Regions from separate parts of the Shewanella sp. SW32 genome, predicted to be linked through region 2. Evidence: predicted binding sites of a transcription regulator. Region 2 holds the regulator's gene; each other region holds the start of a gene.
The links. The regulator sigma-54, encoded in region 2, starts transcription at its own class of promoters, with help from an activator protein. The targets are predictions, from matches to a motif close to GTTGGCACGNNNNTNGNNT.

Region 1 (4,597 bases), on a different contig from region 2:
TTTATTGAAGCATTATCGCCACGGATAGCACCACCCGTTAAACATGAAGAATTACCTATGCCCGCATTAGAACATCCTGGTATTTTCGCCAGTTTTAAACGTATGTGGCAAAACCTTTTCGGTAAACGTTAACTTCTGTGAGCGACATTTTTATTATCAACCTAAGTATTAACTCAACCTAAGCCTGGCTTATCTTAGGTTGAGTTCTGCAAGGGGATAAACAGATGTTATTGATGATCCCAAGACAGATTCGACACTATGCGGCAAGGCTCGCAGCGAAAATGGAACATATCCAATAAAGGTTCATCGAGTTTCCAATCATGACTGCCACAACGTGGGCAAGGTCGCGTTTTTTCTGAGGCCAAATCTTGGCCGCCAATGCGATATAAGTAGTAATAGGTCGGGATCTGAGTGAGATATTCGATACGACCGCGCAAATCCCAACCTCTGCGAAATAAATCACTGTCAGGACTCGATAATTCCTCTAGCGCGGCAAATTCAGCCTTGGTGGCCGCCGCCATTTGCAGCTCGTCGCAGGCTTGCCATTCGCTCTGCCAACGGATAATACGTTTATGATCGCCATTAAAGGTTGCGGGTATACGGTACAGGGGAATGGGCAATAAAGTGTCGCCGCTGCGTAGGGGCGAGCACATATGCACAAAACTGGTGTATAGCAGTTGCCAGCTGGGTGTTTCGGTATTACTTACTTCAGAATTGATATCCTGACCAATAAACTTTTCCCGCGGCGCGAGTAGTTTAGCGTCGGTTAATTCTACTAAGGCTTTTTTGACCCAAGGGCTGTGATATTTGTGCGCTAAACTGCTTTTCTCTGGCATCAATAAACGCACTCTAAACTCACCGTCATTAAAGGCGACCGCAAATTCTCGTCCTAAGATTTGGCCATTAGCTCGATAGGCTTCAAGGAGCTGATTAATGGCCTTCTCGGCGGCAGATATCGTGGTGTCGGCGAAGCATTCGAAGCGCAGTTCAGTAACAAACATTAAGCTGTTTTTCCTTGGATTTCTAATAAGTTGATGCGTTGTTTAAGTTCAAGCAGTTCGTTTTTTAATTGCATTATTTCTGTTTTTTGCTGCTCAGCATGACGTTCAAAATACGCCTGTTGTATCTGCAGGCGCTCGGCGAGCACTGCAAGGGTTAAGGTATCGTTAGTTGCGGGAGTGTCAGTTGTAGGGCTGATAGTTTGCAACTCAGCTAAACGCTCGCGATCCGCCTTAGGCATAGATTTAAATTGCTGTAAGCCTTGGATCAATATAGGTAAAGGTAGGCTACTACCTAAACGGGTTTTAATTAAGGCAAGGCTCGGTACTTTACCGCAGGCTTCGAGCGAACGTGCTGCCGCTAATACTTGGTCAAGGGGACTCATAATTAGCAAAATTCCTTAATTTGTTGAATTGTTTAAACCAATTTTAAAATAATAATTAATTTTTTCATTTAAAAACAGTGTGTTGTCTTGTGGCATTTATTTTGCTTATTGTCCAGCCGAAATACCATTTTTAAGCTTCAATAATAATTACACAGGATGTCACATGATGAACCATAAATTAAATAACAAACTTATCGCCATCACTTTTTTAGGGCTCGCAAGCTTAGGTCTTAGCGGCTGCGTGGTCAATGTCGGTGATGGAGAATCGGGCTGGGATAGCAGCGAATCTTGGGAGAAAGTGCAGGATAAAAATCGCACTAACTTAACCAAACTGAGCTTAGGCATGCCTAAAGACCAAGTGATAATCTTAATGGGCACCGCTGATTTTAGTGAAGCCTATATTCAACAAAGTGCTCAACAAGGTGAAGCCAATAAAGAAGTCTTAGTGTTGTTTTATCGTACCCAGCGTAATAATGGCGATGGAAAAACCACTAAGGATGAATGCACGCCTATCGTGCTGAGCAACAATGCCTTAGTGGGTTGGGGTGAAACGGCTTACGGTAAAATCTGAACCAACGAGTCTTATCGTTTACGTAGCTGAGTGTCTAATTGCTCAATGGGCTCAGTCCAGAGGGCATCGGCTTCTAAACCTTCAATGATAAAGCTCTTTTGGGCAGGGGTCCAAAAGGGCGCTTGGCTTAAATGGATGTGATGGTCGATATCATGGGTTGCAATAAACTGCGCTATGGCCTCGTCGCTACTGTCTAAACCGAGTTGCTCAAACAAGTGGCTTAAGTCTACTGGAGTTGTATCCATCATTATTTCCTTTTCAGTATAGTGCCTTCGTTTAGAGTAAGCGCCTGATTGAAAAATGCAATCTATGATTAAAATTTGCACTTTTTAGTTTCCTTGGTAGATTAACAGTTACGCATAAAAAAGTGTGAGCTAAGTCAAGGAATGCTAACGATGGACAATGAAATTCTAGAGGACTGCCGCGCAGTCTATTTGACCGCGGAAGACTTACGCATTGCCGCTTCTATTCTCTATAACGCTTACCATGATGATCCTTTTTTTGTCGATTCACTCTTTACCTCAGACAAAGCCGCTTATGAGCAAAAATTGCGCGCCGCAATCAGGGAAGAACTCAATACGTTATGGCAACAAAAACAAGCCCTCATTGGTTTATTCGACCATGAAAGACTCTTTGGGTTAGCCTGTGTAGTTACTCAAGAAGTGCCTTTAGGGGAAGGGCGTTATTGGCATTGGCGCTTAAAGATGTTGTTAGGTACAGGTTGGCAATCGACTCAAGCACTAATGAACAAAGAGTCCAGTATTATTGAACTTTTACCCAGTAAGCACTGCGGTATTTTGCAGTTTATTGCTCTTGCACCAAATGAACAGCACAAAGGACTTGGACATAAGTTGGTGCAAGCTGTGGTGAGTTGGTGTGATGAGCAGCCTGATTTGGATGGCATTGGTGTGTTTATCGCTCAGGAGAACCACTTGCAACTGTTTACTCAGCATGACTTTGTATCCATAGGCGAGCTGAGTATCGGCAGTGTCCATGGCCAGCTTTTATTCTATTCGGTTCAACAAGATGACTAACTCTTATAAACGTTTCGCCGATTTTTATCCTTTCTATTTATCCCAACACCAGCACCCGATTTGTCGGCAATTACACTTTGTTGGCAGTTGTTTAGTTCTGCTGCTGATTGGCATTGCCTTGGTTTCACAAGCCTGGTGGCTATGTTGGTTCATTCCTATTGTTGGTTATGGTTTTGCGTGGGTGGGACACTTCGTATTTGAGAAGAATCGACCCGCGACATTTCAGTATCCTTTTTACAGTTTGATGGCAGATTGGGTGATGTTTGCGCAGATGATCTGCCGCTTTTTTAAACGTTAAAAAAATTGCCAGAGTGAGATGCCCATGCCCGTGTGAGAGATCGCTTACAAACGTTGTAGGACATAATGTTTTCTTTTTGATTGTTTTTTGTCCTTTAATATTTAATTTTAAATAGAATCATTGGTTTGTATTTATTTTTCTTTGGTTGGTCCGTAATTAATTTTGTAGTCCGTTCTTTGAGCCGAACAAAAACGTTAGGGTTAACGTAGAATTCACTCATGGCCAAAGCAAATGGATAGCAAGGAAAGCGAAACAGGCCAAAGGGACGCAAGAAGCAACGAATTAAGATTTCAAGGTTGAAATCGCTGACGGTAGGAAAACTGTCATTCGCCTCGGATAGGCTAAGGAAAAGCAGGATTGCTTTTCAAGGATGATTAGGGACAGTGATTTGTATCGTCAGGATGATGAATTTCAGGAAGAATACAGGACACGCTTAAGGATTAAGCATGAACTCGAAACAGGATGTGTCGAGATAAGGATAAAGTATAAGGGTGAACAGCTTGTACTAATCTATGGAAAATAAATTTTGCAGGATGCAATAGGAATACGTCATAGGAAATGACAGGCTCTGTAGAAAGGATTTACAGGTCAAGGGACTGAGTGTTATCTCACGTAAGTTTGATACACAGGGACAAAAAGGGATTACAGGGACGATGCAGGACGCAAGCAGACGCATGGATGGTGCAGGGAGCACAAATCGAGCAGGACGGCTTACAAAGGATAAATGGGGCGCACTTTAGTTGCGCCCTTTTCTTTGGTTCATTTTCAGCATTAATCTGGCTTTGCCAAGCTATAACGCTATTCACATAGACTTTATCTTAACGCTGCTTAAAGACTTCTCACCGTAAAGCATGTTCACCAGTCCTACTTCTCTTATTGCCCAATGATTTACTCTCTGTGTTGACTGTGTTGACTGTGTTGACTGTGTTGACTGTGTTGACTGTGTTGACTGTGTTGACTGTGTTGACTGTGTTGACTGTGTTGACTGTGTTCTGGTCATGCGCCGAATGCTTGTCGAATTTTGAGCGATAGCGGTTTATGCATAAGTCCTTCAGGGGAGAACATCTAGCGCTTTGCTTACTTTTGATTCGAATTGCCATCCTCCGTGTAAGAGATCTCTCACAAGTATGTAAGTAATTTGTAAGTCAAAAGGGTGGTTACGTCTTGTGGCTGGTTATTGTTTTTACTTATATCAGTAAGTTAGTCTATTTTTTGTCAGTTTAACTCACCATCTTCGTTAACATTTTAAATAATCCACAATGAGTACTTTCGTTGGTTGGCGTAGAATTCATCTTGTAGAAGGAATTGCG
Region 2 (4,597 bases):
AGTTATCTGACGTTCAAGCTTTGGCATTGTTGAGCTCTCGATGACGGGCATAAACTTTATGTTTACCGTTACTAAAGCGTTTGGCCAATTGCTCTGCGACGTAAACCGATCTGTGCTGTCCACCTGTGCAGCCAATGGCCACAGTTAAATAACTGCGATTGTTACGCTCAAGGTGCGGCAGCCAAGTCTCCAGTAAATTTTCGATTTGCCAGATGAACTTATTGACCAGTGGTTGACGATTTAAGAACTCAGCTACGGGTTCATCTAAGCCAGTCAATGGCCGCAGCGCCAACTCCCAGTGGGGATTGGGCAGGAAGCGCACATCGAACATAAAGTCTGCTTCGGTGGGCATTCCGTGCTTAAAGCCAAAGGACTCGAAGTTGATCACGAGTTCTTTATCGACGCTACCAAGGAGAATTTGTCTGACTTGGTCGCTTAAATCATAGATATTCAGATTCGACGTATCTATGTAGTGATCGACCAGTTTTGACATAGGCTCGAGCAGTTTCCCCTCCAGCTTTATCGCTTCTTGCAAAGAGACTCGGCTCTTCGACAAAGGATGCAAACGGCGGGTTTCGCTGTAACGCTTGAGCAGAATTTTATCGCTGGAGTTAAGGAAGAAGCTCGTTAACTCAGTATCTGGAGGTAGGCTAGCGAGTTGTTTCACTAAGACCTTATCCTGCTCAGGCATGTTACGCACGTCGACACTGATGGCGACGAGATCGTTACTGCCTTTGAGTTGCTCAAGCAAACTGCCAATCAATGGCAAGGGAAGGTTATCGACACAATAATAGCCGAGATCTTCGAGTACCCTAAGGGCGACAGATTTGCCTGAGCCTGAGCGGCCCGACACTATGACCAGTTTCATCCAGTGATTACCTGATAGAGTTCCGTTTCATCATGCGTCTTGCGTAATTGCTTTAATATTTGCTTGTCGCTCAGCTTTTCGGCCATGCAAGACAAAGTACTTAAGTGCTGCTGACATTGGTCTGCAGGCACCAGTAGTGCAAATAAAATATCAACAGGTTGCTTATCGATAGCATCAAATGCTATCGGCTCTTCACACTTAATGAGTATGGCAATGGGCTGATCTATATCGGCTAGTCGACCATGTGGAATGGCGATGCCGTTACCTATACCTGTGCTCCCCATCTTTTCGCGCGCCACTAGGCTTTCGAATATCTCTTGAGATGAGAGGGTCGGGTACTGGGCAGCGACTAAGTCGCTGATGAGTTCCAGTACCTTTTTCTTGCTGCCCGGAGTGGCGCAGGTAGTGCACTCCGGCCGCAGTATGGTACAAAGTTCCATTATTAGTGTTTTGTTAACTTCTCTTTGTGTTTAATAACCTGACGGTCAAGCTTGTCAATCAGGGCGTCTATAGCGGCATACATGTCAGCATGCTCTGAAGTCGCAAAAACTTCACCACCTATGAGGTTTATTCTCGCTTCGGCAATCTGTTGCATTTTCTCAACATTGAGCACAACGTGCACATTATTGATCTGTTCGAAATGGCGTTCAAGTTTTGAAAACTTTTCTTCTACATATGCACGTAACGATTCGGTAATTTCGATATGGTGCCCACTCAGGTTTATTTGCATAGAAACGTCCTCCGATATCCACTGTAGGTTATAAACTTTTACGCTGATTAGAAGGTGGAATAAGCATAGCCTCTCGGTACTTCGCAATGGTTCTGCGGGCTACGTTGATCCCTTGTTCTGCCAGAAGTTGTGCCATCTTACTATCGCTTAATGGTTTTTTCTGGTTTTCCGCTGCCACCAGTTTCTTTATAAAGGCTCTGATTGCTGTGGATGAGCACTCACCACCATCGTCAGTACCGACGTGGCTAGAGAAGAAGTATTTTAGTTCAAAAAGTCCCTTAGGGGTATGCATGTATTTTTGAGTTGTGACCCGTGAGATGGTGGACTCATGCATTTCTACCGCTTCGGCAATATCGTTAAGCACCATAGGCTTCATGGCTTCTTCACCATACTCAAAGAAACCTTGCTGATATTGCACTATGCAATTAGCAACTTTAAGCAAAGTGTCGTTACGGCTTTCTAGGCTCTTAATAAACCATTTAGCCTCTTGCAGATGGCCGCGAATAAATTGGCTATCGGCTTGGTTTTTAGTGCTGCGCGCCATTGAAGCATAATGTTGATTTACATTGATTTTGGGCATGCAGTCAGGATTAAGCTCAACCACCCAGCGGCCATTTTTCTTCGACACAGACACATCTGGGATAACGTATTCGTCATTATTGGGCGTGATCAACAAACCTGGGCGAGGATTGAGGGTTTGGATAAGTGCTATACCATCCCTTAATTCATCTTCTTTTAATTTAGTCTTACGCATCAATAACCTAAAATCACGGGCGGCGATCAGATCTAAATGATCTTTGATCAGCATGCGGGCATTTTCTAGGTTGGGAGTATCAGCGGCGAAATGCGACAGTTGGATCAGCAGGCATTCACTTAAATCGCGGGCGGCAACGCCTATGGGATCAAAATGCTGAATACGCTTGAGTACGGCTTCGACTTCGTCAAGCTCAACTTCAGGATTGCCCATGGCTTCGAGAATTTCTTCAGTGCTTTGGGTGAGATAGCCCTGATCGTCAATGGCATCAATAATGGCGGTGGCAATGGCTAAATCGGTTTCAGAAAACGGGGTGAGGTTTTTTTGCCATTCTAAGTGTTCGTACAAACCTTCACTGGTCTCGCCTTGGAAGGGCATATCGTCTTCACGACTGCCGCCGGGGCCTGAGTTTGGGGAGGCGGTAAACACTTCATCCCATGTGGTGTCCATGGGGAGCTCATCAGGCATGGATTCTTTGGTTAGCGACTCTGCCGTGTCTATGGTGGAGCTGTCTTTTTCTGGTGGCAGAGTGCTAGATTCACTGAAATCCGTATCGGATAGCGTTTGGTTTACAGGGGTTTTAGTGGCGTCGAATTGATCCTCTTCCAGCTCGAGAAGGGGATTAGAATCTAATGCTTGCTGGATCTCTTGCTGCAGTTCTAATGACGACAGTTGCAACAGACGTATGGCCTGTTGTAATTGTGGCGTCATGGTTAACTGTTGACCCAGTTTGAGCTGGAGTGACGCTTTCATGTTACCGCTGATCCCTACGTTATTATTGTTGGATAAGGTCGCTTATTATTATCTTGAGTGAAGCCCAATGGCGGTATAAATTGCCTCCATTGGCTTCGCTCGATTAACTATAGCCTGAATTGTTCACCTAAGTACACAGCCCTAACTTGCTGATTGTCTAAGATCTCTGCTGGAGTTCCTTCGGCAATCAGGTTTCCGTGACTCACAATATAAGCATGTTCACATACATCTAATGTCTCGCGGACATTATGGTCTGTGATCAATACGCCAAGGCCGCGACTTTTGAGTTGTTCGATAATCTTCTTGATGTCGATAACCGAAATAGGATCGACGCCAGCAAACGGTTCATCGAGCAAAATGAACTTAGGATTAGCGGCTAAAGCCCGCGCAATTTCGACGCGACGACGTTCGCCACCCGACAATGACATGCCTTGGCTGTCACGGATGTGGGTGATATGAAACTCTTCGAGCAGATGTTCTAGTTCTTCTTCTCGTTCTTCATTTTTAAGTTCTTTACGAGTTTGCAGTACGGCCATGATGTTGTCATGAACAGTTAGCTTACGAAAGATACTGGCTTCTTGCGGTAAGTAACCTATGCCTTTGCGGGCACGCAGATGCATAGGATCTGCGGTTAAATCATCATCGTCGATAAAGATATGTCCCTTATCGCTCTTCACTAGCCCGACAACCATGTAAAAGGTCGTGGTTTTACCTGCACCGTTTGGACCGAGTAGGCCAACGACTTGACCGGTTTTTACCGTCAGACTGACGTCTTTAACCACTTGGCGACTCTTGTAACTTTTCGCCAGATTTTGTGCTCTTAAGGTGATTTGGGTCATTTAGAGTCCTGCTTTTTTACAGGTTTATCCGCCGGAGCGTCTGATTTAGCATCATCTTGATAGTTTTCAGGCTGAATAATAGTGATCACGCGATCGTCACCACTGCCAGTACTCTCGGCCATCAATTTCTGTTGAATCATGTTATAGCGGATTAAATTGCCTGTAACTTGGCTACCCGCTTGATCTAATGACGCCATACCTTTCAGTGTTAAGGTGCGGCTTGCCATATCGTAACGAATTTCTTTCGCGCTAGCCGATGCAGGACGGCCATCGTCTAATATTTGGCTATACGTAGCAGGGTTACCTGTGGCGACCAAAGTTTTGCTATTTTCACCTTCAGCGGAAAATGCACGCAGTTCATTTGCTTGGATTTTTATTGAGCCTTGGGTAACTTCAACCGGACCAAAGAAAATGATCTGGTTGTTTTTGATATCCGCAGTTTGGCTCACAGCTTTGATTTTAACTTCCTGCTTTAAGTCGCCGACTTTCGCGAAAGCACTCATGCTCATAATTAGCATTAGGCTGGCAAGTAATACGTTATTTTGCTTCATATGTTCCTACTACCTGACTGGTCAATTGCACTTCTTGCGCGTTGAGGTCGGCATAAAGGCCTTGGCCTTGAATATTAAAATCTTTCCCTGTGACGTAAATGG
Region 3 (4,597 bases), on a different contig from region 2:
GAGGCAAAAATGAGCGAAGTCACTACCGCTGAATTTAATGAAGAAGGCAAGTATCTGCGCAAGATCAGAAGCTTTGTCCTGAGAGAAGGTCGCTTAACCAAAGGCCAAGCACACGCTATTGAAAGCCAGTGGCCAACAATGGGTTTAGATTACAGCCCAGTGCCATTGGTACTAAGCGACGTTTTTGGTCGTGAAGCTGATACTGTGCTGGAAATAGGCTTTGGCATGGGCGCCTCTTTAGTACAAATGGCTAAAGATGCACCAGAGCAAAATTTCATTGGTATTGAAGTACATAAACCGGGTGTAGGCTCTTGCCTCAGTGATGCCGCCATTGCTGGTGTGACTAATTTACGTGTGTATCATCACGATGCCATGGAAGTATTAGAACATGCGATTGCTGACGGTTCATTAGCCCGAGTGCAATTGTTCTTCCCAGATCCTTGGCATAAAAAACGTCACCATAAACGCCGCATCGTACAAGCTGAATTTGCCGAACTTATTCGTCGCAAGCTAAAAATTGGCGGTGTGTTCCATATGGCCACTGACTGGGAAGAGTACAGCGAGCATATGTTAGAGGTGATGCAAGCCGCACTGGGTTATCAAAACCAGTCGGCCGATGGCAGTGTTGTGCCGCGTCCTGATCATCGTCCATTGACAAAGTTTGAAGCCCGCGGCCATAGACTGGGTCACGGTGTATGGGATCTGATGTTTGAGCGTATCGCTTAATCACGAACTCAATTTTAGCTAATTTTAAACACAAAAGGGAAAATCACTATGGCAACTAATCGTAGCCGTCGTTTACGTAAGAAAATGCGCGTTGATGAATTCCAAGAGTTAGGTTTCGATATGGCTTGGACTTTTGATGCATCAGTATCTGAAGCCGATATCGATGCAACTGTAGATAAATTCATCGATGAAGTGATCGAAACCCGTAAATTAGGTTTCCATGGCGGCGGCCACATCGAATGGGAAGGCATTATCGCCACTCAAACGATTGGGAAATGTACCGAAGAAGATATTGCTGCAGTTAAGGCATTCTGGGCGACCCAAAAAGTGTCTCAGGTTGAAGTTAGCGAACTGTACGACATTTGGTGGGGTTAATGCCCGAGTTGGCATTACTTGAGGAAGTGGTCGAGAAAGTTCGACCCTTGCTCGGCCAAGGAAAGGTTGCAAATTATATCCCCGCACTGGCCAGCGTTGATGCTGGCAAATTAGGTATTGCCGTCACGACTGTTGACGGTGAAACTTTAGGTGCGGGCGATTACCTTGAGCCGTTTTCGATTCAAAGTATCTCCAAAGTTTTCAGCTTAACCTTAGCGTTAACTTTATATGAAGAAGCCGAAATTTGGAGCCGTGTTGGCAAAGAACCTTCGGGTCATTCATTCAACTCTTTAGTACAAGTCGAGTTAGAACGTGGCAAGCCGCGCAACCCATTTATCAATGCTGGCGCGTTAGTGATTGCGGACTTATTGCAGAGTCGTTTAGGGGCACCTAAACACAGAATGCTTGAGTTAGTCAGGCAACTAAGCCAAAACGATAAAGTGTGTTTCGATAAACAAGTAGCAGATTCAGAATATCAGCATAGTGCGCGCAATGCGGCTATCGCTTATTTGATGAAGTCGTTTGGTAATTTTCAAGGCGATGTTGATACTGTGCTGCGCACCTATTTTCATTATTGCGCCTTGAAGATGAATTGTGCTGACTTGTCTAAGGCCATGTTGTATTTGGCTAATCGCGGTAAAAGTATCACAGGGACTGAGCTTATCTCTCAAGTGCAAACTCGGCAACTTAACGCTCTGTTGGCGACTTCGGGCCTATACGATGGTGCGGGTGAGTTTGCTTATCGTGTTGGTATGCCAGGTAAAAGTGGCGTCGGCGGAGGTATTATTGCCGTGATCCCTGGAGAACTGTCGATTTGTGTATGGTCGCCAGAACTCGATAATAATGGCAACTCACTTGCGGGCACTGCGATGCTTGAGCATCTCAGTCAGCGTCTCGGTCGTTCTATTTTCTAGTCTTATCTCTCGTTTTTATTAGCACTATTAGACTAAATGTTAGCGAATTTCGCTAATGACCTTTTAGTGCTAACTTTTAAAAATTCAACATAATCAAATTGTTATAAAGTTGGCACGTCTCCTGCTATAAGCTATTCAGTAGTTTAGGTTTATCGAATTATTCAGATTAAAGGACGAACAAAAATGAAATTAAATAAGTTATTAACTGGATTTGCATTATCTGGCGTGATTTTAGGAACATCTAGCGTGCAGCTGGCGCAAGCACAAACAGAGCCAAAAATAGATGAACGCTGTGAAGTTTCCTTAAATTATGACGTTATGGTTGAGCCTAAAAAATTAGTCATGAGCGAGAAGGGCACAGAAAAGTATCGCATCGAAGTTGACAAGTTATTTGTGGAAGGTAAGCAAGTTAACTTAACCGACAAGCAGAAAAAATTGGTTACTCAATATGCCGATGAAGTTTCGACTCAAGTGCCAGAAGTGATTGAACTGGTGAATGAGGCAGTATCTCTTGCTTCCAAAGCGGTTGGTATGGCCTTAACACCTTTAATGGGTGATGCCGCTGGTGCAAAATTTGATGAAATGATGGCTGGCGTTCAAAAACGGGTTGATTCAGTGGCTTATAAGAATGGTGATAGCTTCTATTTAGGGGCGACTGAAGACTCGATGCAAAGTACATTTAACGATGAATTCGAGCAGGAAATGGAACAAATTGTCCAGAATTCAATTGGCGCAATTATGATGAACTTAGGTGGCCAAATCATGTCTGGTGGCGGTGAGAATTTTGAAGCCAAGATGGATACCTTCTCCAAAAAAATGGACAATTTAGGCCAAGATATTGAGCAACAAGTTGAGAGCCAATCTAAGGGATTAGAAGCTAAGGCTGACCGTTTGTGCGACCGATTTGAAAATTTGTTAGTGCTTGAAAATCAATTGCGCCAAGAAGTGCCAGAACTAGCACCTTATGTGTTGACACAAAACTCAACCAAGGAACTGCGTGAATAGTTCTTGTAAATAGTTCTTGCGAATCGCCCTTAGTTTTAACTGCAATAACTTCTATCTCCTTGTGCATGAGTCAAACTTGAATGCTACGCCCCTAGTCAATTTATCGACTAGGGGCTTTTTTATTGGCTACGGTTTAATCGTGGCGACAACCCTTATGGCTAAGTTGATGTGGCTTATAGGCTAGGCTTGCAGCGATTTAGTTCGGAATGTTACAGTCTAGAGACGAATATTTGGTATACTCTTAAAATATAATTAAAAGCTGGCATATCAGTCAGATATAACCCCCTACTTTAGTGGACTTTTTCGGTCTAAATCTCTGCGTTATATCATTTTGATGCGAGATATCAATGCTATGGTTATTTTTAAGCGATGATTACGCTAACCATAGCTGCTCACCGAAAGTTAATATCATTGTCGTAAACAGCTTAAGGCGACTTCCATGTTAGAACTGTTAGAACCTATTGCGATTTTTACTCATGTGGCCAGAGCAGGTAGTTTTAGTGCCGCCGCAAGAAGGCTTGGGATCTCTAAGTCTAAGGTCAGTACACAAGTCGCCGATCTTGAACATAGACTTGGTGTTCAATTAATTCAACGTACCACCCGCAGCTTAAGCCTGACTGAAGCAGGGCATTTGCTGTATCTGCAAGGTGAAGAATTGCTACGTGACGCTGAACAAGCGATAGCCAGCGTGCATAACTTAAATGATGCGACCCGCGGCGTGCTTAAAGTGGGAATTTCCCAATCCTTTGGGGTGATGCATATCATTCCTGCGTTGCCATCTTTTATGGCAAAACACCCTGAGCTTGAGCTACAAGTGAGCTTACTGGACCATAAAGTGGATGTCGTGAGCGAAGGCTTAGACTTACTGTTAACTATGTCTGAGCAATTACCGCTTGGCATGGTTGCTAGACCTCTGATGAAGTGCCAATTCCTGTTAGTTGCTTCGCCTGGCTATATTGCTCAACATGGCGAGCCAACTCGACCTGAGCAGTTAGTTGACCACAACTGTTTGGTCTATCAAGGCGAGTGGCACGAGCACAGCATGTGGCAATTTAAGAAGGGTGATGACTACTGTGAAATTGGCGTATCGGGTAATTTCAGGGTGGATAACGCACCAGCATTAAAATCTGCTGCAATCAGTGGTCTTGGGGTTGTGTATCTTGCGAGTTATCTGATGGAAGATGAGATTGCCAAGGGGACATTAGTGCCTTTACTGAAGGATTGGCAATTGACCCACCATCTGCCATTGCAGGCGGTTTATCCCCGTCGTAAGCACTTAGCACCTAAGGTTAGTTCTTTTATCGAATTCATCAAAGATCACATAGGAACGCCACCGTATTGGGATGCTCCCTATGTCGAATTATTCAGTAAACGTCAGTAAAATAGGAAACATTGTTCTCAAAAGCAGTCTTATGTGGTTTTAAATTGGGCAGGTACTTTTCTGGTCATTTAAAATCAATACTTTAGGTTGAGTTAATGAGTACATTTGTTGATGGTTTTTTAGGGGTTACTAAAGCACTTTTTTATAACATCCTTGAACTCTGTTCTTAATTGAATACAATGGTAACAGTTGATTC
Region 4 (4,597 bases), on a different contig from region 2:
TACGGGCGTGAAATTTCAAATTGGCGCCGGAACAACGGAAACAATGGATGTTAAATTAGGCGCAATTCCTAAAACTGTCGCAGGTACTTTAACAGGTGGTACCGCCAATGCTGCGATTGCCCTTGTGGATACCTTCTTAGCCGCTGTGGGTACTGAGCGTTCTACCTTAGGTGCCAACATTAACCGTCTTGGCCATACTGCCGCTAACTTAGCGAGCGTTACCGAAAACACTAAAGCCGCTGCAGGCCGTATTATGGATGCCGACTTTGCGGTTGAATCTGCCAATATGACCCGCAATCAATTATTAGTTCAAGCAGGTACAACGGTACTGTCTTCAGCTAACCAAAATACGGGTTTAGTGATGGGCTTACTGCGCTAATGTTATTCAGTTAGTCAGTGTTAGTTTTAATGCCAGTAAGCTTAGCTTGCTGGCATTTTTTTATGGTGTGCATGCCATTTCAGTCTAGTTTTTACAGTGCTATACACTCTATTTTTTAAATATCGATTTTAGTTGTGGGCTTGTGTAGTCGCTTTAGTTAGTTATGCCTGAACTCAGGTCTAACCCAAATGCTCGTTATTTAATGGAGAACTACATATGTTAGGTGTTCACACTAATTACGCTTCAATTGTTGCTCAAGGTGCTGTTAACAAAAGCAATAACCTATTGACTAATGCAATGGAGCGTTTATCGACAGGTTTACGTATCAATAGCGCATCTGATGATGCTGCTGGTTTGCAAATTGCTAACCGCATGAGCGCTAACGTTAAAGGTATGGAAACCGCTTCACGTAATATTTCTGATGCGACCTCTATGCTACAAACTGCTGATGGTGCGTTAGAAGAATTAACGACCATTGCTAATCGCCAGAAAGAACTCGCCACTCAAGCGGCAAACGGTGTTAACTCTGCTGATGATTTAACGGCTCTGAATGATGAGTTTACTCAATTAAACACCGAAATTACCCGTATTCTCGATAATACAACTTATGCCGGTAATAACTTATTCACCAAGTTGGAGGCTGGTGTTACCTTCCAAATTGGTGCCGGAACGGGTGAAAAATTGGTTGTTACAACAACAGCCATAGATGATGCTGCGCTGGCGGCTGGTGATTTAACTACTGGCGCGAATGCGGCAATTGCCCTTGTTGATACTTTCATCGCAGCAGTCGGTACAGAACGTTCTACACTAGGCGCCAACATTAACCGTCTTGGACATACTGCAGCTAACCTTGCCAGTGTGACTGAAAATACCAAAGCTGCCGCTGGACGTATTATGGATGCCGATTTCGCGGTTGAATCTGCCAATATGACCCGCAATCAATTATTAGTTCAAGCGGGTACAACGGTACTGTCTTCTGCTAACCAAAATACAGGTTTAGTGATGGGGCTACTGCGTTAATTACGCCGAGTTGAGTTAGTTTTAAGTGCCAGTAAGCTTAGCTTGCTGGCATTTTTTATGGCGTTTTGTGGATGCCATTTAAGTCTGTTTTTATAGAGGTGATCCCATCTATTTTTAAATAAGTTTTAGTTTTGCGCTGTTGCTGTCGCCTTACTTAGTTATGGAGCTATACCGGGATTCAGGCATAGCCAAGATAACTGTTTTTTCTAGGAGAGCTGATATGTTAGGTGTTCACACTAATTACGCGTCAATTGTTGCACAAGGTGCTGTTAATAAAAGTAATAATCTATTAACTAATGCTATGGAGCGTCTGTCGACGGGTTTACGTATCAATAGCGCATCTGATGATGCAGCGGGTTTGCAAATTGCTAACCGCATGAGCGCTAACGTAAAGGGCATGGAAACGGCTTCACGCAATATTTCTGATGCGACCTCTATGCTGCAAACCGCTGATGGTGCGTTAGAAGAATTAACGACTATTGCTAACCGCCAGAAAGAATTGGCGACTCAAGCATCAAACGGCGTTAACTCTACAGCAGATTTAAAAGCGTTGGATGATGAGTTTAAGCAATTAAATGCAGAAATTACCCGTATTGTAGAAAATACAACCTATGCGGGTAATAACTTATTTAAAGATGCTACTGATGGTGTGCTCGTCAAAGGTGTGACCTTTCAGATTGGCTCGGATGGAGCAGAGCAAATGTCAGTTACCTTAGGTGCTATTGATAAGACAGTTACTGGTGATTTGTTGACTTCTGCAGCCGCCAATACGGCTATCGGGGCTGTTGATACCTTCTTGGCTAAAGTGGGGACAGAACGTTCAACCTTAGGTGCCAACATTAACCGTCTTGGCCATACTGCGGCTAACCTTGCCAGCGTAACTGAAAATACTAAAGCCGCTGCCGGCCGTATTATGGATGCCGATTTCGCGGTTGAATCTGCCAATATGACACGTAATCAATTATTAGTTCAGGCGGGTACAACGGTACTATCTTCAGCTAATCAGAACACGGGTTTAGTCATGGGTCTATTGCGTTAATGTTATTGGGCAAGTGATGTCATTGGTCACGGCTAAAATGCCAGTTAGTTGCGCTGACTGGCATTTTTATTTTAGCCACGGTTTATGTATTGGTCGGTAGTCGCTAAACCCGAGATTGAAACCTATAAGGTTCATGTTTTAGTGGGTAATTTTCGATAACACAAAGTGGAAGATGGTTTTCCTGTTTAAGTGTCCATGCGGAAGTATTTAGCTGTGTTTGGGCCAGTTAATTATTTAAATTTCTTTAAAAACAGTAACTTGTTTTTGGCATGCGTTTTGCTCTAGAACGAGTGGAGGTAGTCATGATTTCAGGTATGAATGCAGCACAATTTGCTCAGCAACTGATTGGCGCAGACCGCGCAGGTAAAGATACGCTTTACAAAGGCAAGCTAACTGCCAGCAAAACACAGTTAGATGCCTATACATTGCTCGAAAATAATATGAAGAAGATGGCCACTAAGCTGAGTGAAATGGGTGGCGATGCAGCTAAAGGCAAAATTGCTACGGTTACGGGCGAGAATGCGACCGCGACAGTTAAATCTGATGCGCCTAAGGGTAACTATGATTTGAGTGTGCATAAACTTGCGCAAGCGCATCAACTGACTAAAGCCTATTCCTCTGAAAGTGAATTGTTGCCAACGTCGGGCATTATCAGTATTCAAGTCGGTAGTGATCCGACTAAGCGTATGGAAATTGATTTGGCAACGGTTAATGGCGGTGCGGCTATTTCTGTGTCTCAGTTACGCGATGTGATCAATAAACAAGTGGGTAATCCTGGTGTACAAGCGTCATTAGTGCGCACAGGTAACCAAATCGAATTTATGCTGTCTTCAAAGGAATCGGGTGTCGCGAATCAAGTGAAGGTAGAGTTTAACGGTGCCGATTGGGGCATGACAGAACGTCGTGCAGCACAAGATGCGGAACTCACATTAAACGGTATCAGTATTACCAGCAGTAGTAACTATCTAGAAAATGTTGTTGATGGTGTCAGCCTCGAATTAGTCAAGGTGCATGCGGCTGGTGAAAGCAGCATGATTAAAGTCACAGACGATTTTGAAGCGAATAAGAAAGCGGTTAAGGATTTTGTCGATTCATTTAATTCTTTAATGACGCAAATTAATCAATTAACTCGTTCTATGGGCGTTAAGACCTCTGACTCTGGCTCTTCCGATAAAGATAAGGAAGACAAAACCACTGCAGTGAGTGAAGCGCAAATTGGTGTGTTGAAGGGGGATACCTCTATTCGCCTTCTCCAGTCTAAATTACGTGATTCTGTATTTGCAACGGCTGCTAATGGCATGCGTTTGTCTGATATCGGGATTGAGATTGGACGAGACGGAAAACTGAAAATTGATGATGCTAAGCTGACCGATAGCTTTAAAAGTGATCCAGAAAAAGTACAAGCCATGTTTACTGGTCCTGACAGTTATATCAAAAGCATAGAAAAGACCCTAAAACCTTTTACACAGTTCAATGGCTATATCGATCAAAAGCAGGAAGCGCTAAATAAGCAGATTAAAAGTGTGAATGACAGTATGGCGCGCCATGATTATCAAATGAATCAAAAGTATCAGATTTATTTAACCCAGTTTACGGCAATGGAATCCACCATTAATCAGTTTAATTCCGCAAGTCAGTTGTTTTCATAGGAAGCAGTAAAAAATGTTAAATGAGTACGATCCATTTAATGCCTACAAGCAAACCGCTTTAGATGCACAAGTAGCGGCAGCAACAACCCATGACATGGTGCGTATGTTACTTGATGGTTTATTGGAAGAACTAGAGCGGACCGCTGGCCATATGGAATACCAAAGGTTTGAGGCGAAAGGAATGAGTATCCATAAGTGCCTTAATATCGTGCATGGCTTGGACTCTATGCTTGACCTTGAAAATGGTGGTGAGGTTGCCGTGAGCTTACATCGTCTCTATGACTTTTGTAGCCGTCAGCTTGTCAGCGCCAGTGTCGAAAACAGTGCTGAAGCGCTAGTTCCAGTGACTCAGGTGATTACTAATGTCAGAGAAGGATGGACAAATCTCAATTAAGCAGTGGGCGCGTTTTGCGAATGCTTTACGCCAATATGCAGATGCTCAGGATTGGGAAAGCGTCCGAAAAGTGAACATCGCTTTGATCAAAGCACTGCAACAGGCTGGTGAGGCTC

Region 1: L5M28_RS00395 (DUF3192 domain-containing protein) is a predicted target of sigma-54. The motif match lies at 1,473-1,491, and genes of this name have one in related genera.
Region 3: L5M28_RS12265 (YggN family protein) is a predicted target of sigma-54. The motif match lies at 2,124-2,142, and genes of this name have one in related genera.
Region 4: fliD (flagellar filament capping protein FliD) is a predicted target of sigma-54. The motif match lies at 2,702-2,720, and genes of this name have one in related genera.

The regions. Positions count from the first base shown of each region.
Region 1 is NZ_JAKKSJ010000001.1:88,285-92,881, reverse strand. It holds gene syd (SecY-interacting protein) at 1-132, shown strand, start outside; gene L5M28_RS00405 (Zn-ribbon-containing protein) at 228-1,001, opposite strand; gene L5M28_RS00400 (ELKS/Rab6-interacting/CAST family protein) at 1,001-1,384, opposite strand; gene L5M28_RS00395 (DUF3192 domain-containing protein) at 1,548-1,955, shown strand; gene L5M28_RS00390 (DUF2789 domain-containing protein) at 1,967-2,200, opposite strand; gene L5M28_RS00385 (GNAT family N-acetyltransferase) at 2,351-2,989, shown strand; gene L5M28_RS00380 (DUF962 domain-containing protein) at 2,982-3,287, shown strand.
Region 2 is NZ_JAKKSJ010000028.1:33,651-38,247, reverse strand. It holds gene L5M28_RS16720 (HPr family phosphocarrier protein) at 1-27, opposite strand, end outside; gene rapZ (RNase adapter RapZ) at 14-868, opposite strand; gene ptsN (PTS IIA-like nitrogen regulatory protein PtsN) at 865-1,308, opposite strand; gene hpf (ribosome hibernation promoting factor) at 1,311-1,598, opposite strand; gene L5M28_RS16700 (RNA polymerase factor sigma-54) at 1,627-3,105, opposite strand; gene lptB (LPS export ABC transporter ATP-binding protein) at 3,213-3,944, opposite strand; gene lptA (lipopolysaccharide transport periplasmic protein LptA) at 3,941-4,495, opposite strand; gene lptC (LPS export ABC transporter periplasmic protein LptC) at 4,482-4,597, opposite strand, start outside.
Region 3 is NZ_JAKKSJ010000018.1:20,538-25,134, forward strand. It holds gene trmB (tRNA (guanosine(46)-N7)-methyltransferase TrmB) at 10-726, shown strand; gene L5M28_RS12255 (YggL family protein) at 775-1,101, shown strand; gene glsB (glutaminase B) at 1,101-2,015, shown strand; gene L5M28_RS12265 (YggN family protein) at 2,199-3,020, shown strand; gene L5M28_RS12270 (LysR family transcriptional regulator) at 3,460-4,401, shown strand.
Region 4 is NZ_JAKKSJ010000024.1:11,933-16,529, reverse strand. It holds gene L5M28_RS15005 (flagellin) at 1-379, shown strand, start outside; gene L5M28_RS15000 (flagellin) at 596-1,399, shown strand; gene L5M28_RS14995 (flagellin) at 1,620-2,438, shown strand; gene fliD (flagellar filament capping protein FliD) at 2,741-4,087, shown strand; gene fliS (flagellar export chaperone FliS) at 4,101-4,481, shown strand; gene L5M28_RS14980 (hypothetical protein) at 4,450-4,597, shown strand, end outside.